2 regions of the Burkholderia latens genome follow, and region 1 is predicted to be linked to the other one. Evidence: predicted binding sites of a transcription regulator. Region 1 holds the regulator's gene; the other holds the start of a gene.
The links. The regulator HrcA, encoded in region 1, represses chaperone genes, less so after heat shock. The targets are predictions, from matches to a motif close to TTAGCACTCNNNNNNNNNGAGTGCTAA.
Positions count from the first base shown of each region.

Region 2: a site for HrcA is predicted at 10,066-10,092, ahead of WK25_RS20760 (co-chaperone GroES). Genes of this name have one in related genera too.

Region 1 is NZ_CP013435.1:764,688-779,466, forward strand. Features, by position in the region: gene WK25_RS03545 (YhdP family protein) at 1-1,666, opposite strand, end outside; gene glnE (bifunctional [glutamate--ammonia ligase]-adenylyl-L-tyrosine phosphorylase/[glutamate--ammonia-ligase] adenylyltransferase) at 1,896-4,697, shown strand; gene recN (DNA repair protein RecN) at 4,826-6,475, opposite strand; gene WK25_RS03560 (NAD kinase) at 6,495-7,397, opposite strand; gene hrcA (heat-inducible transcriptional repressor HrcA) at 7,528-8,550, shown strand; gene hemH (ferrochelatase) at 8,699-9,763, shown strand; gene WK25_RS03575 (RNA-binding S4 domain-containing protein) at 9,769-10,173, shown strand; one part of gene WK25_RS03585 (IS3 family transposase) at 10,238-10,553, shown strand; one part of gene WK25_RS03585 (IS3 family transposase) at 10,553-11,448, shown strand; gene WK25_RS31605 (hypothetical protein) at 11,489-11,650, opposite strand; gene grpE (nucleotide exchange factor GrpE) at 12,002-12,547, shown strand; gene WK25_RS03595 (thioredoxin family protein) at 12,558-12,995, shown strand; gene dnaK (molecular chaperone DnaK) at 13,144-14,779, shown strand, end outside.
Region 2 is NZ_CP013438.1:294,537-309,315, reverse strand. Features, by position in the region: gene WK25_RS20800 (hydantoinase B/oxoprolinase family protein) at 1-1,273, opposite strand, end outside; gene WK25_RS20795 (MFS transporter) at 1,410-2,714, opposite strand; gene WK25_RS20790 (putative hydro-lyase) at 2,907-3,680, opposite strand; gene WK25_RS20785 (LysR family transcriptional regulator) at 3,888-4,820, shown strand; gene WK25_RS20780 (flagellin N-methylase) at 4,888-5,907, opposite strand; gene WK25_RS20775 (MetQ/NlpA family lipoprotein) at 5,901-6,713, opposite strand; gene WK25_RS20770 (formylglycine-generating enzyme family protein) at 6,710-7,759, opposite strand; gene WK25_RS20765 (arylsulfatase) at 7,769-9,718, opposite strand; gene WK25_RS20760 (co-chaperone GroES) at 10,129-10,419, shown strand; gene groL (chaperonin GroEL) at 10,432-12,072, shown strand; gene WK25_RS20750 (porin) at 12,178-13,326, opposite strand; gene WK25_RS20745 (LysE family translocator) at 13,551-14,165, shown strand; gene WK25_RS20740 (amidase family protein) at 14,312-14,779, opposite strand, start outside.

The DNA of each region.
Region 1 (14,779 bases):
CGGGATTCGAGACGAACAGGTCGGGCAGCGTCACGTCGACGCGCGCGTGCTTGTCGCCGGGCGCGGGCGTGATCGCCCATTTCGCGTTGCCGCGAAGCCGGTCGAAAGTCAGGCGCGGCTCGTCGAATTCGCCGGGCACCGTGACGGCCGCGTTGACCGTGTCGAAGTGCGCGCTGCCGCCGGTCTCGGTCGCATCGATGCGGCCCCACAAATTCTCGACGCCCGGCCACCCGGCCCGCGGGTGACCGCGCGGCGACAGCCCCGGCGGCGGCTCCTGCGCGGCGACGCTGATGCCCTGCAGATCGCCGAGGAAGCGGTAGCGGACGATCGGCGCGGCGCCCATGCGCCGCTCCTCGTCGGCGAGTTCGGGCCGCGCCGGCTTCGCACGTTCGACTTCGATGTGATAGTTCGACACCATCCCGCGCGGGTCGAGCTTGATCAGTTCGTTGCGCAGCCGGGCCGGCAGCGGCAGCCCGCGGATGAATTCGCTGAGGATGCCGAGGTCGACGCGGTCGCCGACCACGCTCAGCAACTGCCCCTGGTCGGCGGCCGGCACACGGTAGCGGGCCGTCAGCGTCGACAGCGCGAGCGAACGGGCGAGCGGCGTGCCATCCGGCAGCGGCGGCTGACCGAGCTCCGCGTTGAAGCGCGTCAGATGCAGCGTATAGTCGCGGCCGGCGTTCAGCGCCATGTCCCAGCCGAAGCCGACCGTCGGGACGTCGAGGCGCGGCTGGGTCGGCCGCACGCGCAGCACGACGTCGGCGCCCTGCAGGTCGCCGCCCGCGGAGCGCAGATGGCCATCCTCGAAGGTCGCCCAGATCGCGTTGTCGATGCGGCCTGCATGGACCGTGAGCGGCAAGTCCACGTAGCGGCCGAGCGTCTGCAGATCGACAGGGCCGGTCGACAGATACGCGTCGCCGGTCCAGTTCGTCGGCTTGCCGACCGGCGCGAGCGCCTTGTGCCTGAAGCGCGCGCGGAAATCGAGCGGCCCGAGCAGCAGCGTGCCGTTCGCCGGTGCCTGCAGCGCAGCCTTGTGCTCGCGGCCGTGGTTGAGCACCGCGAGGCGGATGCCCGACAGTGCGAGCTCCGGCGCGTCGTGCTGCGCGTCGCGCCAGCGCAGCGTGCCGTTGCGCAGCACGATCGCTTCCTGCTTCAGCAGCCACGTGCCGAATGTGTCGTTGCCGCCGTGGGTCGTCGCGACGCCGACGCCCGCGATGCTCAGCGAGCCGTCGGCCGCACGCGCGACGACGAGGTCCGGGCGGTCGACGATCAGGCTCGACAGCGCGGGCGACAGCCGCAGCAGCGACATCCATGACAGCGCGGCCGTCGCGTGCGGGACCGACAGCGCGATCTGGCCGTCGCGGCCGCGAATGGTGAGGTTGGCGACTTCGACGCCCGGCTGCATGCCGGACCAGTGAGGAGACAGCTTGCCGATCGACAACTGCGCGTGCAGCTTGTCGGACACCGCGCGCTCGATGCGCGGGCGGTATTCGTCGATGCGGGGCAGCAACACGTAGCGCAGCCCGAGGAAGGCGCCGGACGCGACGAAGTACGCGCCGATCCCGACTGCCAGCGTCACCCTGAACACGCGACGCAGGACCGGATGATCGTGCTTCGGAGGTCCCGCTTCGGGCGCAGCTACGGCGGATTCCTGACGGTCGGACATGCGGCGGAAGGGCGGCGATATGGTAGTTTTGCAGACTGACGTTGAAATGTATCACAGGGGTTCGTGCCGGCGGCCGTTGGGCAGCACGGCACGGGCTTTCCGGCGCGCGGTTGGCGCGGCGGCGCACCCGCGCCCCCCGCTGCCGTGCCGAGTCCAAGGGCCTGCCGGCGGCGGGGCGCGCGCAGCGTCGTCCCGCGGCGGCGGCCCTTACCGCCAGGCCCGCTTTTCGATGACCGACGCTTCCTCCCTGCTCAGCCTGTCCTACTCCCGCTACCTCGCCCGCGCGGCCGCCGCGCGTCCGGCGCTGTCCGACCGGATCGCCGCGTGGGCCGGTGCGCCGCTGTCCCGCGCGCAGCTCGACGCGCGCCTGACCGAACTGCTCGCGCCGCCGGCCGGCACGGCCGCACCGGGCGACGAGCAGCTCAAGCGCGCGCTGCGGCAGCTGCGGGTCGAAGTGTTCGGTGCGGTCGCGGAGCGCGACTTGCGCGGCGTCGCGGATGTCGCCGAAGTGACGGGCGCGATGACGGATCTCGCCGAAGTGGCCGTGCAGCGCTCGCTCGCGCTGCTGTCGGCCGAACTCGACGCGATGTACGGCGAGCCGCGCGGCGCCGACGGCCAGCGCGTCGTGCTCGGCGTGGTCGGGATGGGCAAGCTTGGTGGCCGCGAGCTGAACGTGTCGTCAGATATTGACCTGATCTTCGTCTACGAGGACGACGGCGAGACCGCCGGCGGCGCGCGCTCGCCGCTGTCCACCCAGGAATACTTCACGCGGCTCGGCCGACGCCTGATCGGCGTGCTGTCCGAGGTCACGGCCGACGGTTACGTGTTCCGCGTCGACATGCGGCTGCGCCCGAACGGCGATTCGGGGCCGCTCGTCTGCAGCCTCGGGATGCTCGAGGAATATTTCTACGTGCAGGGGCGCGAGTGGGAGCGCTACGCGTGGATCAAGGGGCGGCTCGTGTCGGAGGGCGACAGCGACGCCGCGCGGCGGCTCGAAGCGCAGCTCCAGGCAATCGTGAAGCCGTTCGTCTACCGCCGCTATCTCGACTTCGGCGTAATCGGGGCGATCCGTTCGCTGCACCAGCAGATCCGCCAGGAAGCCGCGCGCCGCGCGTCGATGCGGCCCGACAAGGCCGACGACATCAAGCTCGGGCGCGGCGGGATCCGCGAGATCGAGTTCAGTGCGCAGGTGTTCCAGCTGATCCGGGGCGGCCAGGATGCGGGATTCCGCGTGCGGCCGACGCTTGCGGTGCTGCGCCACGCGCAGGCGCGCGCGCTGATCGGCGACGACGTGCGCGAACGGCTCACCGACGCGTACAACTTCCTGCGCACGCTCGAGCACCGGCTGCAGTACCGCGACGACGCGCAGACGCACGCGATGCCGGTCGATCCGGGCGAGCGCGCGGCGCTGGCCGCGTCGCTCGGCTATGCCGACTACGCGGCGCTGATGGCGGTGCTCGATGGCCATCGCACGTTCGTGGAGGCGCAGTTCGATCAAATCTTCGCGGACAAGGTGAACGGCGGCTCGTGCGCGGCCGGCGAGGACACGGCCGCCGCGTGGATCTGGAGCGGCGCGCTCGCCGACGACGGCGAAGACGACGCGCTGCTCGCGCGCCTCGACGGCCTCGGCTTCGCCGATCCGGCTGCCGTGCTCGCGCGGCTGCGCGCGATCTGGCAATCGTCGCGCTACGCGGGGCTGCCCGAAAAGAGCCGGCAGCGTTTCGACAGCGTCGCGCAGCGCGCGCTCGAGGCCGCGCCGCGCATCGACGCGGCGCGCCGCGACGAAACGATCGTGCGGTTGTTCGACCTGCTCGAGACGGTCAGCCGGCGCGGCGTCTATCTGGCGCTGCTGACCGAGTATCCGGCCGCGCTCGATCGTGTACTGTCGGTGCTCGGCGCGACGCGCTGGGGCGGCGGCTACCTGATCCGCCATCCGCAGCTGCTCGACGAACTGCTCGACGACGAAGCGATCGCGAGCCCGTTCGACTGGCCCGCATTCAAGGATGCGCTGCGTGCGCGCCTGGCCGCCGCCGACGGCCCCGAGCAGCAGATGGACTTGCTGCGGCATGCGCAGCACGCGGAGGTGTTCCGCATCCTGCTGATCGACCTGGCGGGGCAACTGTCGGTCGAGCACGTGAGCGACCGCCTGTCCGAACTCGCCGACGCGGTGCTCGACGTGACGATCGAAGTGGTCTGGTCGCAGCTCGCGAAGCGTCACCGCGACGTGCCGAAATTCGCGGTGATCGCGTACGGCAAGCTCGGCGGCAAGGAGCTCGGCTACGCGTCGGATCTGGACCTGATCTTTCTGTACGACGATCCCGACGAGCGCTCCGCGGACGTCTATACGACGTTTACGCGCCGGCTGATCACATGGCTCACGACCGCGACCGGCGCGGGCGCGCTGTTCGACATCGACCTGCGGCTGCGGCCGAACGGCGAGGCCGGATTGCTCGTGACCGATCTCGACGCGTTCCGCCGATACCAGCTGCGCGAGGGCGATGCGGCGAATACCGCGTGGGTGTGGGAGCACCAGGCGCTGACGCGCGCGCGCTACAGCGCCGGCGACCCGCAGATCGGCGCGGACTTCGAGGCGATCCGCCAGCAGGTTTTGACGACGCCGCGCGACGCGGCCGTGCTCGCGAACGAAATCGTCGACATGCGCGGCAAGGTGTTCGCGGGCCACCCGAACCACACCGAGCTGTTCGACCTGAAGCACGATCGCGGCGGGATGGTCGACATCGAGTTCATCGTCCAGTACTGGGTGCTCCTGCATGCATCGAGCGATGCCGAGCTGATCCGCAACACCGGCAACATCGCGCTCTTGCGCGAGGTCGCACGGTTCGGTCTGATGGGGGAGGACGAGGCCGAGCGGGTGGGCGCCGCGTACCGCACGTACCGGAAACTGCAGCACAAGCTGCGACTCGACGGGATGGAGAAGGCGCGGGTCGATCCGGCGCTGGTGGCCGACGAGCGGGCAGCCGTGACCGCGCTGTGGGAACGCGTGTTCGGGGCGCGCGAAACGGGCGTTTGAGTCGCGCGTTCGACGCCGGCGGCCACGTTGGCGGACGGGGCGGGTGTGGTCTCCCCCGGCGGCCGGCCGGCCGAAAAAGACCGCTGCACGCGCCGGTCGCGCTGGATACGGCCCGCGCTGCGCGCGTGTCAGGCCGCGAGCATTTCCTTCGCGTGCTTGCGGGTGGTGGCCGTGATTTCGAGGCCGCCGAGCATCCGCGCGACTTCCTCGACGCGGCTCGCCTTGTCGAGCGCGACGACCGACGATACGGTGCCGCCGCGGTCGTCGGAGCCTTTCGCGACCTGGAAGTGATGGTCGCCGCGCGCCGCGACCTGCGGCAGATGCGTCACGCACAGCACCTGGCGGTCGCGCCCGAGCTGGTGCAGCAGGCGGCCGACGACTTCGGCGACGCCACCGCCGATACCCGTGTCGACTTCGTCGAAAATCAGCGTCGGCGTCGGGCTGGCCGCGCTCGCGATCACTGCAAGCGCGAGGCTGATCCGGGCCAGTTCGCCGCCCGACGCGACTTTCGCGAGCGGCCTCAGCGGCACGCCCGGGTGCCCGGCGACGCGGAATTCGACTTGTTCGAGCCCGTGCGGACCGCCGTCGGCAAGCGGCACGAGCGCGACTTCGAAACTGCCGCCGGCCATCGACAGCTCTTGCATGCCGGCCGTGACGGCCGTGCCGAGCGCTTTCGCGGCCTGCGCGCGCGCCTTCGACAGGTGTTTCGCGTCGGCGAGATACGCTTCCCATGCCTTCGCCTGCGCGGCTTCCAGCGCGCCGAGATCGGCGGCCGCGTCGAGCGCGGCGAGCTGGGCGCGGCGTGCTGCGTGTTCCTCGTGCAGGGTGTCGGGCGGCAGGCGGAACTTGCGGGCGGTCGAATGCAGGGCGTCGAGACGCGCTTCGACCTGGGCGAGCCGGGCCGGATCGAGATCGAGGCGCTGCGCGTAGTGCGACAGCGAATAGACGGCTTCCTGCAGCTGGATCTCGGCCGGTTCGAGCGACGCGAGCGCATCGCCGAGCCCGGAGTCATAGTCGGCGAGGCTGCGCAGTTTCGACACGATCGCGCCCAACTGCGGCAGCATCGCATCGTCGGCCTCGGACAGCGCATTGAGCGCACCCTGCACGCCGGCGATCAGATTCGCCGAGTGCGACAGCCGCTTGTGCTCGCTGCCGATTTCGTCCCATTCGCCGGGCTGCGGCGCGAGCTTGTCGAGCTCGGCCAGTTGCCACGCGAGCTTCTCCCGTTCGAGCTGCAGCTCGCGCTCGTGCGCCTTTGCGGCGTCGATCGCCTGCGTCGCGTCGCGCCACACGCGCCACGCGCGCGCGACGTTCGCGGCATCGGCGACGAGCCCCGCGTGCGTGTCGAACAGCTCGCGCTGCGCATCGGGCCGCATCAGCAGCTGGTGCGCGTGCTGGCCGTGGATGTCGACGAGCATCTCGCCGAGTTCGCGCAGCTGCGCGAGCGTTGCGCTGGTGCCGTTGATGAACGCGCGCGAGCGGCCGTTCGCGTCGATCACGCGGCGCAGCATCACGGTGTCCTCGGCGTCGAATGCATGGTCGTCGAGCCAGCGTGCGACGCGGTCGTGCGGCGTGAATTCGGCGGCGATGTCGGCGCGACCGCAGCCGGCGCGCACGACGCTCGCGTCGGCGCGTTCGCCGAGCGCGAGCGCCAGCGCGTCGATCAGGATCGATTTGCCGGCGCCGGTTTCGCCGGAAAAGACGGTGAAGCCGCTGTCGAATTCGAGATCGAGCGCGGCGACGATGACGAAGTCGCGAATCGAGAGGTGGCGGAGCATGGTGTCGGGCGGTAGTGCGTCAGGACGCCTTGTCGTCTTCGTTCGATGCGTGCTCGTTCCAGTGCAGCTTGTTGCGCAACGTCGCGTAGTAGCTGTAGCCGACCGGGTGCAGGAAGGGCACCGTGTGCTTCGAGCGGCGCACCTCGATCGTGTCGTTCAGCTCGAGCGCGGTGAACGACTGCATGTCGAAATTCACGTTGACGTCGCGGCCGCCGACGATCTGGATCGCGATCTTCGAATCGTCGGGCAGCACGATCGGCCGGTTCGACAGTGCGTGCGGCGCGATCGGCACCAGTACGATGCCCTGGAGCTGCGGATGCAGGATCGGGCCGGCCGACGACAGCGCGTACGCGGTCGAGCCCGTCGGCGTCGCGACGATCAGGCCGTCCGAACGCTGGTTGTACATGTAGCGGCCGTCGACCGACGCGCGCAGCTCGACCATCCCGGAAAAGCCGCTGCGGTTCACGACGACGTCGTTGAACGCGAGCGCGTGGTAGATCGGTTCGCCGTCGCGCACGATCCGGGCCTCCAGCAGCGAGCGCTCCTCGCGCTCGAACTTGCCGGACAGGATCACCGGCACCAGTGCCTGCATGTCGGCCGCCGCGATGTCGGTGATGAAACCGAGCCGCCCGTGGTTGATCCCGATCAGCGGGGTCTTGTACGGCGCGAGCTGGCGGCCGATGCCGAGCATTGTGCCGTCGCCCCCGAGCACGACCGCCACGTCCGCGCGCGCGCCGATTTCCGCCGGCGTCAGTGCCGGATAGCCGGAGATGCCGATTTCGCGCGCGGTGTCGGCTTCGAATACGACCTCGAAGCCCAGCTTCGCGATGCAGCCAGCCAGCGTGGCGAGCGGCTCGGCGATGCCAGGCGTGTTGCTCCGGCCGACGAGCGCGACAGTATTGAACTGATTACCGGTTTTCATGCCGGCATTACACCATAGCTCGTGGACGAAAAGAACCGGCTGTGCGCGCACGGGGCCGGATCGGCCGGCCCGCCCGACTGTGGCCGCAGCCACTCGCCGTGCTCGCGCGGTTGCGCTAAAATTTTCCACCATGCTAGATCCTCGCGCACGAACCCTCCTGAAAACCCTGATCGAGCGGTATATCGCCGACGGTCAGCCGGTCGGCTCGCGCACGTTGTCCCGTTACTCCGGGCTGGAACTGAGCCCGGCGACGATCCGCAACGTGATGTCCGACCTGGAGGAGCTCGGCCTCGTGTCGAGTCCGCACACTTCGGCGGGCCGCGTGCCGACGCCGCGCGGGTATCGGCTGTTCGTCGACACGATGCTGACGGTCGAGGCGCCGATCGACGCCGAGGCCGTCGCACGGCAGGTGCAGAGCACGCTGCAGACGGGCGAGCCGCAGCAGCGGGTGGTGGCGGCCGCCGCGAGCGTGCTGTCGAACCTGTCGCAGTTCGCGGGCGTCGTGCTGACGCCGCGCCGCAGTCACGTGTTCAAGCAGATCGAGTTCATGCGCTTGTCGGACAAGCGCATCCTGTTGATCATCGTCACGCCCGAGGGCGACGTGCAGAACCGGATGCTCGCGACGCCGCGCGACTATTCGCCGTCGCAGCTGACCGAGGCGTCGAACTACATCAATGCGCACTTCGCCGGGCTGTCGTTCGACGAGGTGCGCCGCCGCCTGCGCGACGAGATCGACCAGCTGCGCGGCGACATGACCACGCTGATGCATGCGGCCGTGACGGCCAGCACCGAGGTGCCCGACACCGAAGATACGGTGCTCATTTCCGGCGAGCGCAACCTCCTCGAGGTGGCGGACCTCTCGTCCGACATGGCGCGGCTGCGCAAGCTGTTCGACGTGTTCGACCAAAAGACGGGCCTCCTGCAATTGCTCGACGTGTCGAGCCACGCCCAGGGCGTGCAGATCTTCATCGGCGGCGAATCGACGCTCGTGCCGATCGAGGAGATGAGCGTCGTGACCGCGCCGTACGAGGTGAACGGCAAGATCGTCGGCACGCTCGGCGTGATCGGCCCGACCCGGATGGCTTACAACCGCGTGATTCCGATCGTCGACATCACCGCCCGGCTGCTGTCGCTCACGCTGAGCCAGCAGTAACGCGCCGCACCGGGCGCCGACACCGTGCCGCCATCGTGCCGCGGCGCCGGGTGCGCCGCCAGCCGGCCGAACGGCCAGCCGCCCCCATCGACACGGCCCGCTATAATTGAGGGCCGTCCGACTGCGTGCTCCGAGCACGTTCCTGCCCATGCGTTTCGATCTTGAGCCGCCTTCGAGCGTCGCTGCTGCCCACCGTATCGGCGTGCTGCTGATCAACCTCGGCACGCCCGACGCCCCGACACCGCGCGCGGTGCGGCGCTATCTGGCCGAATTTCTGTCGGACCCGCGCGTCGTCGAGATTCCGCAGGTCGTCTGGCAGGTGCTGTTGCGCACACTCATCCTGCCGCTGCGCGGCCGCGCGTCCGCGAAGAAATACGCGGCCGTCTGGATGCAGGAGGGCTCGCCGCTGCGCGTGTACACCGAGCGCCAGACCGAAGGCGTGCGCCATCTGCTTGCATCGAACGATTACCACGTTCAGGTCGATTACGCGATGCGCTACGGCAGCCCGAACATCCCGCACGCGCTCGCGCAGTTCAAGCGCGCGGGCGTCGAGCGCGTGCTGTTGATGCCGATGTATCCGCAATACTCGGCGTCGACCACCGCGACCGCGTTCGATGCCGCGTTCGCCGCGCTCGCGCGGATGCGCAACCAGCCGGAAGTGCGCACGGTGCGGCACTACGCCGATCACCCGGCCTACATCCACGCGCTCGCCGAACAGGTGCGCCAGTACTGGGCGCAGCATGGCCGGCCCGATTTCGCAGCCGGCGACAAGCTCGTGCTGAGCTTTCACGGCGTGCCGAAACGCACCCTCGACCTCGGCGACCCATATCACGACCAGTGCCAGCAGACGGGCTCGCTGCTGATGGCCGCGCTCGGGCTGTCGTCGCTCGAATGCCGCGTGACGTTCCAGTCGCGTTTCGGCAAGGCCGAGTGGCTGCAGCCGTACACGGCGCCGACGCTGCGCGAACTCGGCGAGGCGGGCGTGCGGCGAGCGGATGTGTTCTGTCCCGGTTTTACGGCCGATTGTCTGGAGACGATCGAGGAGATCGGGATGGAGGTGCGCGACGAATTCATCGCCGGCGGCGGCCAGTCGTTCCACCGGATTCCGTGCCTGAATGGCGCGCCGGCGTGGATCGCGGCGCTCGGCGAGATCGTCGCGGAGAATCTCCAGGGCTGGCCGGTGAAAGCCGCACAGCCTGAAACGGTGGGTTGAACGCGATGAACTACAGGATTTCGACCGAGCCCGGCGCGAAGCTGCGCATCGACAAATGGTTGTGGGCGGCGCGCTTCTTCAAGACGCGTTCGCTCGCGTCCGACGCGGTCGACAAGGGCCACGTGAAGATCGGCGGCGCGGCGGTCAAGCCGGCAAAGGACGTGCGCGTGGGCGACGAGGTCGAGATTGCGATCGACGGTATCGTCTGGCACATTGCCGTGCTGGGCATCTGCGACGTGCGCGGGCCCGCGAGCGTCGCGCAGACGCTTTACGAGGAAACGGAAGCGGGACGCGCCGCGCGGCTCGCCGAACTGGAGCGGCGCCGTACCTATCGGGAACCGGCGGCCGGGCTGCACGGCCGGCCGACCAAGCGCGACAGGTGGAGCAGCCCCCTGAAACACCGGACATAGCCTCTCACTTAAACTAGCGGGTAGGCATAAGACTGTGTTTTTGACTAACACCAGGCAGGAAGTGATGGAAGTGTTGACGGGCCCGGAGCGTCGGCGGCGCTGGACGGCGGAGCAGAAGCTGGCGATGGTTCGCGAGAGTTTCGAACCGGGGAAGTCGGTTTCGATGGTTGCGCGCCAGCACGGCGTGAACCCGAACCAGCTGTTCCACTGGCGCAAGCTGTACCAGGACGGGAGTCTGTCGGCGGTCAAGGCTGGAGAGGAAGTGGTCCCTGCATCAGAGCTGGCCGATGCCCTCAAGCAGATTCGTGAGCTGCAGCGGATGCTCGGCAAGAAGACCATGGAGAACGAGATTCTCCGCGAAGCAGTCGAGTATGGCCGAGCAAAAAAATGGATAGCGCACTCGCCCTCGCTGCCGGAGGACGACCAGTGAAACTGGTTTGTGAAGTTCTCGGCGTGTCGCGCTCGAACGTATCGGCACGACTGTCGCGTCCGGTGACGTGGCGCGATGGCCGTCAATCGCGGCAGACGGACGATGCGAGCGTGGTCGAGGAAATCCGCCGAGTCGTCGGCGATTTGCCCAGCTATGGCTATCGCCGGGTGTGGGGCTCGCTGCGCAATGAACGCATTGCTGCCGGACAGGTGCCGTTCAATGCGAAGCGCATCTATCGCATCATGCGCACTCACGGTCTGCTGATGCAACGGCGTCCAGCCCCGCCTCGGCCGCAACGTCGGCACGATGGCAAGGTGGCCGTCGCGCGCAGCAATCAGCGATGGTGCTCGGACGGCTTCGAGTTCCGCTGCGACAACGGCGAGCCGCTTCGAGTGACATTCGCGCTTGACTGCTGCGACCGCGAAGCGATGAGCTGGGCGGCTACGACGGCAGGTCACAGCGGCGACATCGTGCGCGACGTCATGCTGGCAGCAGTGGAAAATCGGTTTGGCAACGAGCTGCATACACCGTCCGAAATCGAGTGGCTGAGTGACAACGGTTCGGGCTATACGGCCGACGATACACGCCGGTTTGCAGCGGCCATCGGCCTGAAGCCATTGACCACGCCGGTGTGCAGCCCGCAAAGTAACGGGATGGCCGAGAGCTTCGTGAAGACAATGAAGCGCGACTACGTTGCCTTCATGCCAAAGCCGGACGCAGCGACTGCTGCACGCAACTTGGCCATCGCGTTCGAGCATTACAACGAGAAGCATCCCCATAGCGCGCTGAAGTACCGCTCGCCTCGCGAGTTCCGGCGCTCAATGGATTCAGCAACCTTAGTGTGACGCTGTGTCCGGGATTACAGGGTCAACTCCAACAGGCGCATCATCGACAGATTTTCTGGTGGGAACTGAACATCTGGTCGAACGTCGCCCGCGCGCTTCCGTATTCGGTCGTGCGGTCGGTGACGGCTCCCGACAGGCAGATGGTGGTGGTGCCGGCAATCAGTACCAGCGCGACCACCGATATGGCAAAGGTCAATTTCACGGTACTCGCCTCGAAGACGGTGAATGCGGCGCCAGGTGGATGTCGGGCGGCGGAAAGCTACGGGTAAACACGCTTTTCCGACGCTTGAGTGGAGTGTAGTGCAGCCCCCTGTGCGGAGCTAGTACTTGCCAGGTAAGCGTTGTTACCGGGCGTTTCGTCCCGATCGGCGGCAAATGCGCGCAATCGGGCCGCGGGCAGTGCGGTTGTTTCGCGGCATTGCGGAATGCCGGCGAATAACCCTCTTGAAATCGCAGTTTTCGCCCTTATTTGCACTAACAATGTGCGGTGCCGCCGGTCATATGGCCGGGCGGTTGCCGATTTGGCTTCAACCTCTAATCGACTTTCAGCGACATGGAAAACACGCAAGAGAACCCGGCTACCCAATCGGCCGAAGACATCGGCAGCGAGCAACAGGCGGCGCAGGGCGCCGCTCCCGCCGCCGAAGCCGCCGACGCGGCGCTCGCGGAGGCTCAAGCCAAGGTCGCCGAGCTGCAGGAGAGCTACCTGCGGGCGAAGGCCGAGACCGAGAACGTCCGCCGCCGCGCGCAGGAAGACGTGTCGAAAGCGCACAAGTTCGCCATCGAGAGCTTCGCAGAGCACCTGCTGCCCGTGCTGGATAGCCTCGAGGCGGCGGTAAGCGATACGTCCGGCGACATCGCGAAGGTGCGCGAAGGCGTCGAGCTGACGCTGCGCCAGCTGACGAGCGCGCTCGAGAAGGGCCGCGTCGTCGCGATCAACCCGGTGGGCGAGAAGTTCGATCCGCACCAGCACCAGGCGATTTCGATGGTGCCGGCCGAGCAGGAGCCGAATACCGTCGTGACCGTGCTGCAAAAGGGCTACATGATCGCCGACCGCGTGCTGCGCCCGGCGCTCGTCACGGTCGCGCAGCCGAAGTAAGGTCGCCGCGATGCTTCCCGCCGGCGTCGATCCGGCCGCGTTCGATGCGTTCGACATGCAGGCGCTCGCGACCGACACGTTCGACGCCGGCATCGCCAGCGCCGGCGATGCGCTCGCCGTGGTGTTTTTCTGGGGCGTGGACTGCTTCAATTGCGAGATCGCGAAGAAAGCGATGCTCGCGCGGCCCGACGCAATCCGCGCGCTGGGCCTGAAGTGGTTCCACTGCAACGTATACGAACACCACACGCTGGGGCGCCGCTTCGGGCTGCACGGCGTGCCGACGTGGTTTTTCTTCCACCGCGGCAAGCGGCTGGGCCGCGCGACCGGCTGGCATGGCCTCGAACAGTTCCAGGCGGCAGCGGCGGCGGCGCGCGCGAAGATCGCGGCGGCTGGCCCAGGCGCGTCCGCGGATAGCGGTCCGTACGATCCGGCTACCGGCGGCGATTGAAAAAATTTAATATCCGCATCGCCTGGCGGGTCTTGAAAACGCTTCGGCCGGACGCATTTCGGGAACAGAGTTGAATTCTGGCGCGCGAAACTGCCCAAAAACACGGGGTTTCGCGCAGCAAACAGGCATTTCTGGAGATTAGGAAAAAATGGGAAAGATCATCGGTATTGACCTCGGCACCACGAACTCGTGCGTCGCCATCATGGAAGGCAACCAGGTCAAGGTCATCGAGAACTCGGAAGGTGCGCGTACGACGCCGTCGATCATCGCGTACATGGACGATAACGAAGTGCTCGTCGGCGCGCCGGCCAAGCGTCAGTCCGTGACCAACCCGAAGAACACGCTGTTCGCGGTGAAGCGCCTGATCGGCCGCCGCTTCGAAGAGAAGGAAGTCCAGAAGGACATCGGCCTGATGCCGTACGCGATCATCAAGGCCGACAACGGCGACGCATGGGTCGAAGCGCACGGCGAGAAGCTCGCGCCGCCGCAGGTTTCGGCTGAAGTGCTGCGCAAGATGAAGAAGACGGCCGAAGACTACCTCGGCGAGCCGGTCACGGAAGCCGTGATCACGGTGCCGGCGTACTTCAACGACAGCCAGCGCCAGGCGACCAAGGACGCCGGCCGCATCGCGGGCCTCGAAGTCAAGCGGATCATCAACGAACCGACCGCGGCCGCGCTCGCATTCGGCCTCGACAAGGCCGAGAAGGGCGACCGCAAGATCGCCGTGTACGACCTCGGCGGCGGCACGTTCGACGTGTCGATCATCGAGATCGCGGACGTCGACGGCGAAATGCAGTTCGAAGTGCTGTCGACCAACGGCGACACGTTCCTCGGCGGCGAGGACTTCGACCAGCGCATCATCGATTACATCATCGGCGAATTCAAGAAGGAGCAGGGCGTCGACCTGTCGAAGGACGTGCTCGCGCTGCAACGCCTGAAGGAAGCCGCTGAAAAGGCGAAGATCGAGCTGTCGTCGAGCCAGCAGACCGAAATCAACCTGCCTTACATCACGGCCGACGCATCGGGTCCGAAGCACTTGAACCTGAAGATCACCCGCGCGAAGCTGGAAGCGCTGGTCGAAGACCTCGTCGAGCGCACGATCGAACCGTGCCGCATCGCGATCAAGGATGCCGGCGTCAAGGTGTCGGACATCGACGACGTGATCCTGGTCGGCGGTCAGACCCGCATGCCGAAGGTGCAGGAGAAGGTGAAGGAGTTCTTCGGCAAGGATCCGCGCCGTGACGTGAACCCGGACGAAGCCGTCGCAGTCGGCGCGGCGATCCAGGGCCAGGTGTTGTCGGGCGACCGCAAGGACGTGCTGCTGCTTGACGTGACCCCGCTGTCGCTGGGCATCGAGACGCTCGGCGGCGTGATGACGAAGATGATCAGCAAGAACACGACGATCCCGACGAAGCACGCGCAGGTGTACTCGACGGCGGACGACAACCAGTCGGCCGTGACGATCAAGGTGTTCCAGGGCGAACGCGAAATGGCGGCAGGCAACAAGCTGCTCGGCGAGTTCAACCTCGAAGGCATTCCGCCCGCACCGCGCGGCGTGCCGCAGATCGAAGTGACCTTCGACATCGACGCGAACGGCATCCTGCACGTCGGCGCGAAGGACAAGGCGACCGGCAAGGAAAACAAGATCACGATCAAGGCGAACTCGGGCCTGTCCGATGCCGAAATCGACAAGATGATCAAGGACGCGGAAGCGAACGCAGCGGAAGACCACAAGCTGCGCGAGCTGGCCGATTCGCGCAACCAGGGCGACGCGCTGGTCCACA
Region 2 (14,779 bases), on a different replicon from region 1:
CGGGCGTGTCGCGCCGGCCGGTCGCCGCGTGGATCTGGTCCGCGAGCGCTTCGAACTTCGCGACCACGCCGGCACGATCGAGCGGCTCGTCCGCGTGCGGGCCGAACACGCGCGGAAAATGGTCGGGCTGGATCTTGCCGAGCATCACGTTGCAGTCGGTCACCGTCAGCGGGCCGCCGCGACGATACGCGGCCGGGCCCGGATTCGCGCCGGCCGATTCGGGGCCGACGCGCAGCCGCGCACCGTCGAAGCCGAGCACCGAGCCGCCGCCCGCGGCGACCGTATGGATGCTCATCATCGGCGCACGCATCCGTACGCCGGCCACCTGCGTCTCGAACACGCGCTCGAATTCGCCGTTGTAGTGCGACACGTCGGTCGACGTGCCGCCCATGTCGAAGCCGATCACGCGCCCGAAGCCGGCCGCGCGCGCGGCGCGCACCATCCCGACGATTCCGCCGGCCGGCCCGGACAGGATCGCGTCCTTGCCCTGGAATGCGTCCGCGCGGGTGAGACCGCCGCTGCTTTGCATGAACTGCAGGTTCACGCCGGGCATCTCGTGCGCGACCTGCTCGACGTAGCGGCGCAGGATCGGCGACAGATACGCGTCGACGACGGTCGTGTCGCCGCGCGACACCATCTTCATCAGCGGCGACACCTCGTGCGACACCGACACCTGCGTGAAGCCGATCCGGCGGGCCAGCCCGGCCAGCGCGCGTTCGTGCGCGGTGTAGCGATAGCCGTGGATCAGCACGATCGCGAGTGCCTGCACGCCCGAGTCGAACACGCTGCGCAGCGCCGCTTCGGCGCTCTGCAGATCGAGCGGCACAACGACGTCGCCGTGCGCGCCGATCCGCTCGTCGATTTCGACGACGGTCTCGTACAGCGCATCGGGCAGCACGATGTCGAGATCGAACAGGCGCGGCCGGTTCTGGTACGCGATGCGCAGCACGTCGCGAAAGCCGCGGGTCGTCGCAAGCGCGGTGCGCTCGCCCTTGCGTTCGAGCAGCGCGTTGGTCGCGACCGTCGTGCCCATCTTCACCATGTCGACGCGCTCCGGCGTGATCGGCTCGCCGTCGGCGAGGCCGAGCAGATGGCGAATGCCGGCGACTGCGGCGTCGCGATATTGCTCGGGATTCTCGGACAGCAGCTTGTGCGTGACGAGCGTGCCGTCGGGCCGGCGCGCGACGATGTCGGTGAACGTGCCGCCGCGGTCGATCCAGAATTGCCAGCGTGCGGCGTCGGAGGAAACGGGGAAACTGTGTCGGTCAGTCATGGCGATGAACTCGATGCGTCGTTGATTCGAAGGACGAGCGCCGTCGCACGGCGCGCGTCGCGCGCCGCGTGAGGGCTTCGATGAACAGGGGTAGGTAACGCGGCAGGAGGAACTGCCGCCCGCTTGCGCGGCGCGCTTATGCGGCGTCGAGCTCGCGGCCGCGCGTTTCGGGCAGCGTCAGCGCGGCGACGATCATCACGCCGTACGCGGCAACCGCGAAGATGCCGATGCTCGCGCCGAGCCCGTAGTGTTTCGCCAGCGCACCGATCAGGAACGGGAACAGCGCGCCGACCGCACGGCCGACGTTGTAGCAGAAGCCTTGCCCCGACCCGCGCACGCGCGTCGGGAACAGCTCGGTCAGGAACGCGCCCATCCCGGAGAAGATGCCCGATGCGAAGAAGCCGAGCGGGAACCCGAGCCACAGCATCGACGAATCGGTGAGATGCAGCGCCGGCGACGTGTAGGCGAACGCGATCACCATCGAGCCGAGCGCGAACAGGATGAAGTTCGGCTTGCGGCCGACGCGGTCGGTCAGATAGGCGCTCGTCAGATAGCCGATCCACGAACCGATGATGATCGTCGCGAGATAGCCGCCGGTGCCCATCACGGTCAGGTGCCGCTCGGTCTTCAGGAACGTCGGCAGCCACGTCGTGATCGCGTAGTAGCCGCCCTGCGCGCCGGTCGTCAGCAGTGCCGCGCGCAATGTCGTCGACAGCAGCTTCGGCGCAAAGATTTCCGTGAAGCGCGGCGCGTCGGCGCCTTTCGCCTGCGCGGCCTTCTCTTTTTCGTAGACGTCCGGCTCCTTCACGTAGCGGCGGATCACGACCACCAGCAGCGCCGGCGCGAGGCCGACGAGGAACAGCGCACGCCACGCCTGCTCGGCCGGCAGCACCGAGAACAGCAGCGCATACAGCAGCGCCGACAGCCCCCAGCCGATCGCCCAGCCCGACTGCACGAGCCCGACCGCCTTGCCGCGATCGCGTGCACGGATCACCTCGCCGATCAGCACGGCGCCCGCTGTCCACTCGCCGCCGAAGCCGAAGCCCATCAGCGCGCGCGCGGCGAGCAGCTGGTGGTAGTTCTGCGCAAGCCCGCACAGCGCGGTGAACACCGCGAACCACAGCACCGTCAGTTGCAGCGTGCGCACGCGGCCGATCCGGTCGGACAGGATGCCCGCGATCCAGCCGCCGAGCGCCGACGCGAGCAGCGTCATCGTGCCGATGAAGCCGGCATCCGCGAGCGAGATGCCCCACGTCGCGACGAGCGTCGGGATCACGAACGACAGCATCTGCGTGTCCATCCCGTCGAGCATGTAGCCGACCTTGCAGCTCCAGAACGCGCGCCGCTCGCGCGGCTGCGCGTGCGCATACCATCCGAACAGGCCGTTGCGCGCGGGGCCCGCGGGCTCGGCGGCGGGCGCCGCGAGGGTCTTGCTTTCCATGGTGAGGCTCCTGTCGAAATGTGCGGTCGAGACCTGCACGTCTTGCGTGTGGTACGTAGGCTTCATGCGTGTGCCGCGGCGTGCTCCGGCCGCGAGCGGATCGTCGGCGCCCGGCGCCCCGCTGCCGCGTAATGCCGCGTAATGCCGCGACGGGCGGCGTGGCGGCCGCGCGGGCCACCGGCATCGACCGGATCAGAACACGGCCAGCGACGCGTTCGTGATGTCGGTCATCAGCATGTAGCCGGGCGTATGCGCGATCGCGAGCGGCAGCTTCGCTTCCATCAGCGCGGTTTGCGGCGTCACGCCGCACGCCCAGAACACCGGCAGCTCGCCGTCGCGCACCGTTACCGCGTCGCCGAAATCGGGCGCGCCGAGATCGGCGATGCCCAGCGCTTCAGGGTGGCCGATATGGACCGGCGCGCCATGCACGCCGGGAAACCGGCTCGTGATCTGCACCGCGCGTATCGCGTCGGCGCCGCGCAGCGGCCGCATCGACACGACCAGCTGGCCGCCGAAGATTCCCGCGCGGCGGTTCGGGATCGACGTGCGGTACATCGGCACGTTGCGCCCTTCCTCGATATGCCGCAGTCCGATCCCTTCGCGCGCCAGCATGTCCTCGAACGAAAACGAGCAACCGATCGCGAACACGACGAAGTCGTCGCGCCACAACGCCTCGAGCGAATCGACGCGCTCCGTCAACACGCCATTCCTGTACACGTTGTAGCTCGGCACGTCGGTGCGGATGTCCAGATCCTCGCCGAGCACGGCGACGCGGAACGCACCCGGTTCGCCGACGCCGAGCAGCGGACACGCCTTCGGATTCGCCTGACAGAAGCGCAGGAAATCGTGCGCATGCGCGTTCGGCAGGATTGCGAGATTCGCTTGCGCGAACGGGCCGCACTGGCCGGCTGTCGGATTGCGGAACGCGCCGCTGCGTACGGACTGGCGGAATTCGGAAGGCGTCATGATGTCGGTAGCGGATCGGGGTGTGATTGGGCCGACGATGTCGCTGCGTCAGCGGATACGGCGAAGAATAGAAAAGAAAAAATTTTGTCGCCAACGAGTTTTTTTGTGCCCGGTGTATAGAATTGCTTAACAGATGTCCGGGTTTTCCCCGGTCCCGTTCAGTTTTTTTCACCGGCAAGCTGCGCGTCCACCGTCCGCGGGATCGCCATGAACACGCGTTTTCTCGAAACCTTCGTCACGCTCGCGAAGCTGCGCAATTTCCGCACGACGGCCGCCGCGCTGCACGCGACGCCGGCCGCGATCTCGCAGCGCCTGAAGGCGCTCGAGGACGAATTGCAGACCGTGCTCGTCGACCGCGACAGCCGCGCGTTCCGGCTCACGCCGAACGGCGAATATCTGCTCGGCTATGCGAAGGCCGTCGTCGAGGCCACGCACGAGCTTCAGGCCGCCGCGGCAGGCGAAAGCGCGCTGCGCGGCAAGCTGCGGCTCGGCGTGATCGAGACGGTCGTGCATAGCTGGTTGCCGCATTACCTGCGCCGCCTCGCCGCCGACTATCCGCAGCTCGAGATCGACCTGACCGTCGACGTCAGCGTCGTGCTGCAGCGGCGGCTGATGGCGGGCGAGCTCGATCTGATCATTCGCGTGGAAGGCAGCGACGAGGCGTCGGTGATCTGCGACGCGCTGGCGAACTATCCGGTGCGCTGGATCGCGCGCGCGGGGCTGCTGCCGAACGCGCGCACGGGCCTCGCGCGGCAGGTGCTGCGCCAGCCGATCCTCACCTACGGGCGCGGCACCGCGCCGCATCGCGCGCTCGAGGACATCGTGCGCACGCTCGCGCACGCGCACGGCGTGCCGCTGTCGGAAACGCGGATCACCGGTTCGCCGTCGATCTCGGTGATCGTGCAGCTCGTGCGCGACGGGTTCGGCGTCGCCGCGATTCCGGTGCTGTTCGTGGATGCATTGATCGCGAGCGGCGAGGTCGTCGAGCTGCCGCTGCAGCCGTCGCCGCCGTCGATCGTCGTGTCGATGTCACGGCGGGCCGATGCGCCGAAGTTCGTGCACGGCGCGTCGATCGCGGCGCGCGCCGCGTGTCACGAGTATTGCGGGAAGAGCAACCGGTTGCTGGTCGAGGCGCTTTGAAGCGATGTGCGGATACCGCGCGGCGTACGCCGCGCGCGACGCATGAGGCGCCGCGTCGGCAAGCCGCTCACGCCGGCTGCCCGGGGTGAGGCTGCGCGCACGCGTCGGCGTCGATGCCGTTTCGATCATCGAGCCATGCTTCGATGCGACGCGCATCGAGGCTCGCACGCGACGCGGCAGTTTCCGGCACCGCAGCGAGCACATGCCGCGCACGTTCGAGGGCCGCTGCGAAGCCGCGCAGTTCGCGCGACACCGGACGATCGTCGAGACGCCGGCGTGCGAGCGCGGCTTCGAGCCGCTGTTCGATCAGCGCGCGCTGGGCGTCGACGAAGTCGATGCACAACGCACGACAATGCGTGGACACCGATGCGGCTGCCAGCAGCACCGGCACGATCGACATCGTCAGATAACCGCCGGGTGCGAGCCGCGCTAACGCCTGACGGACCTGCGGCCCGCCGTCGCTCAGCGACGCGAACACCGCGTCACGCCACACCGCGCGCTCGAACACGAGCGAATGGCGGAACGTGTCGAGTGCGGCGCGATCGACGAGCATCCCGTCCTTCAACAGCGGAATCGTCTGCGATGCATCGATGGAAGCCGTGCCGCCGTCTTCCGTGCCGACGATACAGTGCGCGCCCAGCCATGCCGTTTCGTCCCGCCGCCGGGCGAGGACGCGCGACTGCAAGCGATCGGGCAGCATCGGATCGAGCGGCACCGCGCCGCAAATCGACGGCTTGCCGGCATGCACACGGCAGCGGCCATCGTCGGCCAGTGCCGGGCACCGCGCGAGCGACGGATAATCGTAGCCTTGCAGCGTCAGCGCGATCCATTCGCCGCCGGCGCCCGTCGCGCGATGGAACAACGTGTCGGCAAGCGCGTGCGAAGCGGCGACATCCTCCGGATCGAGCACGTCGCCATGCCGCTGCGCGTGCAACCGCTCGCCGACGCGCAGCTTCGGCACGCGACCGATCGTCAGCGCACCGACGAACGTATGCCGATGCCTGAACAGTTCGCGCAACGACAACGTCGGCGCGCTGTTGCAGCAGCGCCCGCACGCATGGCACGCGAGACGGTAATCGCTTACCACGGCCGCCGCACCGAATCCTGATAGCGCGCGAGGATGAAATGCGCGACGTCGTCCGAGTGATACGCGGCCACCAACTGCGCGACCCAGGGTTTCGCACGATCCGCGTCGCGCACGGTCAACACGTTCGCGTACGGCGAGCGCGCGTCTTCGAGATTGATGCTGTCCCGGGCCGGTTGCAGGCCCAGGCGCGCGGCATCGTCGCTGTCGATCGCGACGAACGCAGCCGAATCCAGCGCCGCATTAACGCGATCTCGGCGCAGCGCGACGAATTTCAGCGCGAGCCGGTTGCCGGTTACGTCGCGCAGTGTCGCATGCAGGCCCGCGTTTTCGCGCAGCGTGACCAGCGTATCGTTCTGCAGCAGCACAAGCGCCCGCGCCATCCCGCGCGGGTCGGCGGGAAGGCCGACCGTCGCGCCGGGCTGCAGTTCGTTCAGACTCTTCAGCTTGCGCGAATACAGCGCCATCGGCAGCGTGACGGTCGGTGCGACGGCGGTCAATGCATAGCCCTTTGCCGCGCGCGCCGCAGCGAGGCGCTGCGCGTCCTCGAAGCTCGCCGCATCGATCCGGCCGTCGGCGAGCGCAGTATCGATGCGCGACGCGTCGTCAAACTGCACCACGTCGATGCCGACGCCGCGCGCGGCGGCGACGCGCTTAACCTGGTCCATGATCTCGGCATGCACGCCGCGTGTGACGCCGACGCGTATCGCCGGCGTCGCCGCGTCCGCGGCGCAGGCTCGGCCGGGACCGCCGAAGCCGCACGCGACGGCCACCAACGCGGCGATGCAACGCCTCATCGCCCGCGTCATGATGGATCCCTCAGAATCGTGCGAAACCCGATGTGCGACGCGCCGAGATCGGCTTCCTGCTGCTCGCGCGACGACGCGCGGTAACGCACGCAGTAATCGCGCGAGCACAGGAACGAGCCGCCCTTGATCACCATCGGCGTATCGTGCCGGCGCGTCGGCGGTGCGACGGCCGCCGTGTCGCCGTTCGTGTGCGATTGATGCGGGCCGGTGTACGCGTCTTTCGTCCACTCCCACGCATTGCCGATCATGTCGTACAGATGGAAGCCGTTTGCCGCATAGCAGCCGACCGGCGCGAGGCCCGCATGACCGTCCTCGGCCGTATCGAGCACGGGGAACGCTCCCTGCCAGTAGTTCGCGGCCGGCTTGCCGTTCGCGTCGCGCGGCGCCGCATCGAGCGATGCGTCGTCGCGGCCGGCCTTGCCCGCGTATTCCCATTCGGCTTCGGTCGGCAGATCGCGGCCGAGCCACTTCGCATATGCGAGTGCGTCGCGCTGCGTGACGAGCGTAACGGGCAGGTTGCCGAGCCCGTGAACGTTGCTGCCGGGGCCGTGCGGCTGGCGCCACGACGCGCCCTTCACCCACGTCCACCACGCGAGATCGCGCGCATTCAGCTCGTCGCGCGTCGGCACATGAAACACCGCCGCGCCGCCCTGCTGTTCGGCCTCCGTCACGTAGCCGGTCGCGTTCACGAACGCGGCGAACTGCGCGATCGTCACGTCGGTCTGATCGATCCAGAAGCCACCGACGCGCGCGCTGCCGTCGCCGGCCGGACGCTCGTCCGCATAGCCGCGCGCGCTGCCGAACACGAATGCGCCGCCGCGCAGGTGCACCATCCCCGCCTTCGGATCGTCGCCCCATTTGGCAGGCAGGCCCGAATAGCGCTCGCACTGCTGCTCGGAGCCGAGCGGCGCGAGCGGACGCCCGCGATTCGCATCGTCGAACGCGCCACCGGCCGACGCCGGCGGGCTCGCATATCCGGCCGCGAACGCGGCCGCGAACAGCGTGGCCGCGAGCGCCGCGCCGAGCGTCAGGAAGCGAAACCGCATCGCGCTACCTCAGTAATAGCCGCGAGGACGCAGCGGCTCCACACCGCCGACGTTGCTCATGTAGGTCTTCCACTGGTCGACCAGCGTGCCGATTACCGACGGGTTCTGCGCTGACACGTCCGTCGTCTCGCCGCGGTCTGCCGTCAGGTCGTACAGTTGCCAGTGGCCGTCGAGCGGCCCGAGCGGCGGCTCCGTCCACAACGCCTTCCAGCGACCGTCGGCGCTGCGCAGGTAGGCGCGGCCATACGCTTCGTCGCCGAACGGCGTCGTATGCACTTCTCCCGACGCGGAACCGGTCAGCACCGGCAGCAGCGACTGGCCGGTGACCGGATACACGTAGCGGTTGTTGTAGACGACCTTGCCCTTGTTCCGATCGACGCCCGTCAGCGTGTTCACGAGCGGCGGCGCCGGCTGCGACGGCGGCGTGACGCCTGCGACCGCGAGGAACGTCGCCGTGTTGTCGGTCACGTGCGTGAACGCGCGCAGCGTCGGCAACTGCCGCGTCTGGCCCGGCAGGCGCACGATCGTCGGCGTCGACACGCCGCCCTCCGCCGAATAGCCCTTCGTGAGCCGGAACGGCGTCGCGCTCACTTCGGCCCAGCGCAGCCCGTACTGCAACCGCTGCGCGTTCTGTTTGCCGTTGTCGGTGCCGAGCGCCGAATAAGTCGGCTCCTGCGCGTTCGCGGTGTCGGTCGCCGTCGGGTCCGCGCCGGAATCGATCGGCCAGCCTTCCGCGCCGTTGTCCGACTGGAACATGATGAACGTGTTGTCGTATTCGCCGATGTCCTTCAGGTGCTGGATCAGCAGGCCGATGTTGTAGTCGAGGTTCTCGACCATCCCGGCGTAAATCTCCATGTAGCGCGCTTGCGCCTTGCGCTCGGCGGGGCTCAGGCTGGCCCACAGCTTGTCGACCTTGCCGGCGCCGTAGTCGCTGTAGCCATCGGCAGCCGAATGCACGGCGCTGATGTACTTCGCGTTCGCGGCGCCGTTGTTCGCCGTCGCGGGCGACGCCGATGTCGTTTCCGGCAAACCGTCGAACGGCTTGAAGTCGGCGGGAATCAGGCCGAGCGCCTTCTGCCGCGCGATGCGCGCATTGCGGATCGCGTCATAGCCGGCGTCATACACGCCCGCGTATTTGTGCAGCCATGGGTCCGGCACCTGCAGCGGCCAGTGCGGCGACGTGTACGCCGCGTACGCGAAGAACGGTTTGCCATCCTGCCTGTTCGCATCGATGTACGAAATCAGCTTCTGCGTATAGAAGTCCGTCGAATAGAACACGGCCGGGCTGCCACCCGTTCCGCCCGGCTGCCCGGGCTGACCCGGCTGCACGTAGCGACCGTCTTCCGTGTAGTTCGTCGAGCCGGCCGGCTCGTGCGCGAAGTGGTTCGTCGCCGCGCCGCCGAGCAGCACGTAGCTGCGCTCGAAACCCCACTGGTCCGGCGTCTGCCCGCTGCCCGTCGCACTGCCGACGATCCCCGAGCCGATGTGCCACTTGCCCGCGATGTACGTGTGATAGCCCGCATCCTTCAGCAGTTGTGCGAACGACAGCGCGCGATCGTTCAGATAGCCTTCGTAGCCGGGCAGGCCGCGACGTTCGTCGGTCGGGACGCCCATCGTGCCTTCGCCGACGAGATGGTGGTCGGTTCCGGAAATCAGCATCGCGCGCGTGATCGCGCACACGGTGCCGGTGTGATGATTCGACAGGATGCGGCCCGACGCGACGAGCGCGTCGAGGTTCGGCGTGTTGATCTCGCCGCCGAATGCATGGATGTCGGAATAGCCGAGATCGTCGGCCATGATGTACAGGATGTTCGGGCGTTTGGGCGCCGGCGCCGCGCTGGCTTGCGGAGGCGGATTGCTGTCGACGCCGCCGCACGACGCGAGCGACAGCGCGCCGGCGATCGCGGCGCAGACCACACGGAAACGAAAGGCAAACAACGGCGAAGCGGATTTTTTCATTGTTGTGGCGCACACGATCTACGGGATCGGCGATCTTAGCGTCGCGCGCGCGGCGCCCAAAGTCGGATTCGTCACATGCTAACGGGACGGGGGAATATGCGATTCGCGACGACGCGGCCAGGCGGCCACTCGTCGAAATCGATTACGGTCCGACGTTTTCGACAACCTGCGTACGCAACGCCAAATCAGGATTGCTTGTCAACCGGCATTCAGGACATGAACCGCCGCATCGACCATTCGCGACGCGTCGTCGCAGCAGCCGTGCACGCCGCCGGCCCATAGCGCATCCGCGCAAATGCTTTTCCGAATCCGTTATTGGATCGCGCCGCCGCGCATTTTTATACTCGTCAGCACTCTCTGTTGAAGAGTGCCAACCCATCCTTCCGGACAGAACAGCACAGGACGAAAAAATGAGCCTACGCCCGTTGCACGACCGCGTCATCGTGAAGCGACTCGACCAGGAAACCACCACCGCGTCGGGCATCGTGATCCCCGACAGCGCCGCAGAAAAACCCGACCAGGGCGAAGTGATCGCCGTCGGCCCCGGCCGCAAGGACGCGGACGGCCAGCGCGTCGTGCCCGACCTGCAGATCGGCGAACGCGTGCTGTTCGGCAAGTACGCAGGCCAGGCCGTCAAGGTGGACGGCACCGAGTTTCTCGTGCTGCGCGAGGAAGATATCGTCGCGGTCGTCAATCAATAACGGAGCGCAATCATGGCAGCGAAGGAAATCATTTTCAGCGACGTCGCGCGTGCGAAGCTGACCGAAGGCGTCAACATTCTCGCGAACGCGGTGAAGGTCACGCTCGGGCCCAAGGGCCGCAACGTCGTGCTCGAACGCAGCTTCGGCGCGCCCGTCGTCACGAAGGACGGCGTGTCGGTCGCGAAGGAAATCGAGCTCGCGGACAAGCTGCAGAACATCGGCGCGCAGCTCGTGAAGGAAGTGGCGTCGCGCACCAGCGATGCAGCCGGCGACGGCACGACAACCGCGACCGTGCTCGCGCAGGCGATCGTGCGTGAAGGCCAGAAATATGTCGCGGCCGGGCTCAATCCGCTCGACCTGAAGCGCGGGATCGACAAGGCCGTCGCAGCCGCTGTCGACGAGCTGAAGAAGATCAGCAAGCCGACCACCACCAGCAAGGAGATTGCGCAGGTCGCGACGATCTCCGCGAACGGCGAGGAGTCGATCGGCCAGCGCATCGCGGAAGCGATCGACCGTGTCGGCAAGGAAGGCGTGATCACCGTCGAGGACGGCAAGTCGCTCGCCGACGAGCTCGACGTCGTCGAAGGGCTGCAATTCGATCGCGGCTACCTGTCGCCGTACTTCATCAACAACCCCGACAAGCAGATCGCCGAGATCGAAAACCCGTACATCCTGCTGCACGACAAGAAGATCTCGAACATTCGCGATCTGCTGCCGGTGCTCGAACAGGTTGCGAAGTCGGGCCGCCCGCTGCTGATCATCGCGGAGGACGTCGAAGGCGAAGCGCTCGCGACGCTGGTCGTGAACAACATCCGCGGGATCCTGAAGACGGTCGCGGTGAAGGCGCCAGGCTTCGGCGATCGCCGCAAGGCGCTGCTGGAAGACATCGCGATCCTGACCGGCGGCCAGGTCATCGCGGAAGAAACCGGGCTGACGCTCGACAAGGCGACGCTTGCCGAGCTTGGCCAGGCGAAGCGCATCGAAGTCGGCAAGGAAAACACGACGGTGATCGACGGCGCCGGCGACGCGAAGAACATCGAAGCGCGCGTGAAGCAGATTCGCGTGCAGATCGACGAGGCGACGTCCGACTACGATCGCGAGAAGCTGCAGGAACGCGTGGCGAAGCTCGCGGGCGGCGTCGCGGTGATCAAGGTCGGCGGCGCGACCGAGATCGAAGTGAAGGAGAAGAAGGACCGCGTCGACGATGCGCTGCACGCGACGCGCGCGGCGGTCGAAGAAGGCATCGTACCGGGCGGCGGCGTCGCGCTGATTCGCGTGCGTCAGGCGATCCGCGAGCTCCACGGCGCCAACGCCGACCAGAACGCAGGCATCAAGATCGTGCTGCGCGCACTCGAGGAACCGCTGCGCCAGATCGTCACGAATGCGGGCGAGGAAGCGAGCGTGGTCGTCGCGAAAGTCGCGGAGGGCACGGGCAATTTCGGCTACAACGCGCAGACCGGCGAATACGGCGACCTCGTCGAATCGGGCGTGCTCGATCCGACCAAGGTCACGCGCACCGCGCTGCAGAACGCGGCGTCGGTCGCGGGCCTGCTGCTGACGACCGATGCGACCGTATTCGAAGCGCCGAAGGATGCGGCGCCGGCCGCTGCGCCGGGCGGGCCCGGTGCGGGCGGGCCCGGGTTCGATTTCTGACGACGGTGCGTGCGGGCTCCGAACCGGCCCCGCACGCGTTATCTCCCGGCGGCGCGCGGCGACACCTTTCGCCGCGCGTTTTTTTTCACGCCCCGCGAGCCGCGGTCAGAACATCTGGCGCAGGCCGATCGCGACGCCGACGTTGTTGGTCCGGCCGATCTGGTCGACCCTCCCCGTCTGCCGGTTGGTGACGCCGGGATAATCGGCGGCGAACGCGCCGTTGCCGCGTGCGAAGTCGGCCGTCCCGTATATCTCCGTGTGCTTCGACAATGCATACTCGGCGAGCACGGTCGCCGAATAATTGATCCCGGAACCGAGCGTGCCGTCGAGCCGCTCCGCGTTGCGCGCGTGGCCGTAGTAGCCGGCGACCGTGATCAGCAACGGCGCGGTGGCCTGCCAGTTCGCGCCCACATAGAACGTATCGTCGATCCGGTTGGGGCTGCCGCCGCGCAACGCGGGTGCGCCGCCTTGCTGCATGTTGAAGTCGGTCGTCCCCGTCTTGTCCTGCCCATGCAGCCAGCCGGCCAGCACGCGCACCGTCTGCGTAACCTGGTACGCGCCGCTCACGTGCACGAAATTCACCTTCGCACCGTTGACCGCGCTGCCGTTCACCGACGACACCGACGTTTGCTGAAAGCCGGCGTTGATCGATGCGGGACCTCGCGCGTAGGTGAGTTCGACACCGTACGTGCTGTCCAGGCCCATTGCACCGGCATGATTGCCGAAACCGTAGATCGCATCGACGTCGAAGCCGTTGTACGAGAACTTGTACTTCACCGAATTCGGCACCGTCAGGTAGTTGCCGATGCCGTTGTACGCCCAGCTGTCCTGCCAGTAGTCGCCGACGGTCATCGGATCGAATACGTCGCCCATCGTGTCGTACAGCGGCGCGTACTGGTTACCGAAGGTCAGCGCCCCGTACCGGTTGCTCGACAGGCCGACGTACGCTTGTCGGCTGAACAACGTGTTCGCGACGTGGAGCTTGCCGTCGCCGAGCTCGAAGCCGTTCTCGAGACGGAAGATCGCCGACAGCCCGCCGCCGAGATCCTCGCTGCCGCGCAAGCCCCAGCGGCTGTGCGTTTCCGGACCGACGGTCATGCCGACCAGATCCTTGCCGTCAGGGCCGGCGTTGGTCTGATAACGAATCGCCGTATCGACGAGGCCATACAACGTGACGGAACTCTGCGCGAACGCAGACGATGCTGCGGCGACGAAAACCGCGCCGATACCACCGGCAACGACGATGCGGGTCATGGAAGGCCTCCCTGAGCAATTGATTTTGTAAGCAGTCCGACAGCAATTGCGCTCGCCGCCCGGTACCGCGATCGGGAGAATAATCGGTCATATTCGCCGCACCTATTGCTGCTTCTGGAGCGGACCTTTCCAATACCGTCAACAATTGCGGCCGCAGCCGGGAAGACGCCGGGGCGTCGCGCTCGGGTAACATGAAAGCCCATTCCGCTTCGCTGCCCACGGCCATGTCGACTCCCGTCCACTCCCTGCTGCCGCTCGCCGGCGTCCTGCTGCTCAGCGTTGCCAGCCCGGGCCCGAACTTCGTGATCGTGACATCGACCGCGGTCGCGCAGCGCCGTGCCGGCGTGATCACCGCTCTGGGGCTCGCCGCCGCATCGGGCACCTGGGCCGCGATTGCGATTGCCGGCCTGAGCGTGCTGGTAACGCACGTCGGCTGGGTGCACACCGCGCTGCGGCTGGCAGGCGCCGCCTATCTGATCTGGCTCGGCCTGAAGATGGTGCTGAACGCGCGCAAGCCGTTGGCCGTGTCGGCGCGCACGGTGTCCGCGGGCTGGCACGCGGCGAAGAAAGGCTTTGTCGCCAGCATGACGAACCCGAAGGCCGTCGCGTTCTACGGCAGCATCTTCGCGTTGATGGTCCCCGCCCATGCGCCGGCGTGGTTCAATGTCACAGTCGTCGCATTGTCGATCGCGATTTCGGGCGCGTGGTACTGCACGATGGCGCTGCTCGCGTCGCACCCGTCGGTGCGCGGGCTGCTGGTCCGACGCAAGGCCGCGATCGATACGACGGCCGGGGTGCTGCTGATGGGGCTTGGCGGACGGATGCTGGCGGGGCGTTGAGCGTCCTGGAACGCGTTGCTGCGTCGACGAAAAAAAGCCGCTTGCGGCATCCCGTCATCGGGACACGCAAGCGGCCTTGTCGCTCGCAACATCGACGATCGTCGCGTCGCGAGCCTGCTCATCGATGCGGCACGCCTGTCATCGAGTCACGCAGCCGGATCGACCACATCGATCGACGCGCCGCGCGCCTCGATATCGCGCCCGGCGAGCAGACACAGATCCTCGCGATGATGCGCGGCGACCACCTGCACGCCGACCGGCACGTCGCCGACGCTTCCCGTCGTCACCGCCAGCCCCGGCAGTCCCATCGCCGGCAGAGCACGCAGCGTCAATTGTGCTTCCCATACCCGCGCGAAACCTTCCGGCCCTTGCCGATCGAGATCGTCGGCGAATGGCAGTTCCGACGACACGGGCAACAGCAACACCGCGTATTCGTCGAGGAATAGCCGCCACTGCCGCGTCAGCGTCGTGCGCTGCACGAGCGCGCGGCTGATCACGTCGGCCGGCAGATCGCGCACCTTGCCGCGCACACCGGCGATCACCGCGGCCGCGCCTGGATCGCCGTCGCTCGCGACCGCGTTCGCCAGCGCGTCGAATCCGTCGCCGAGCCAGAG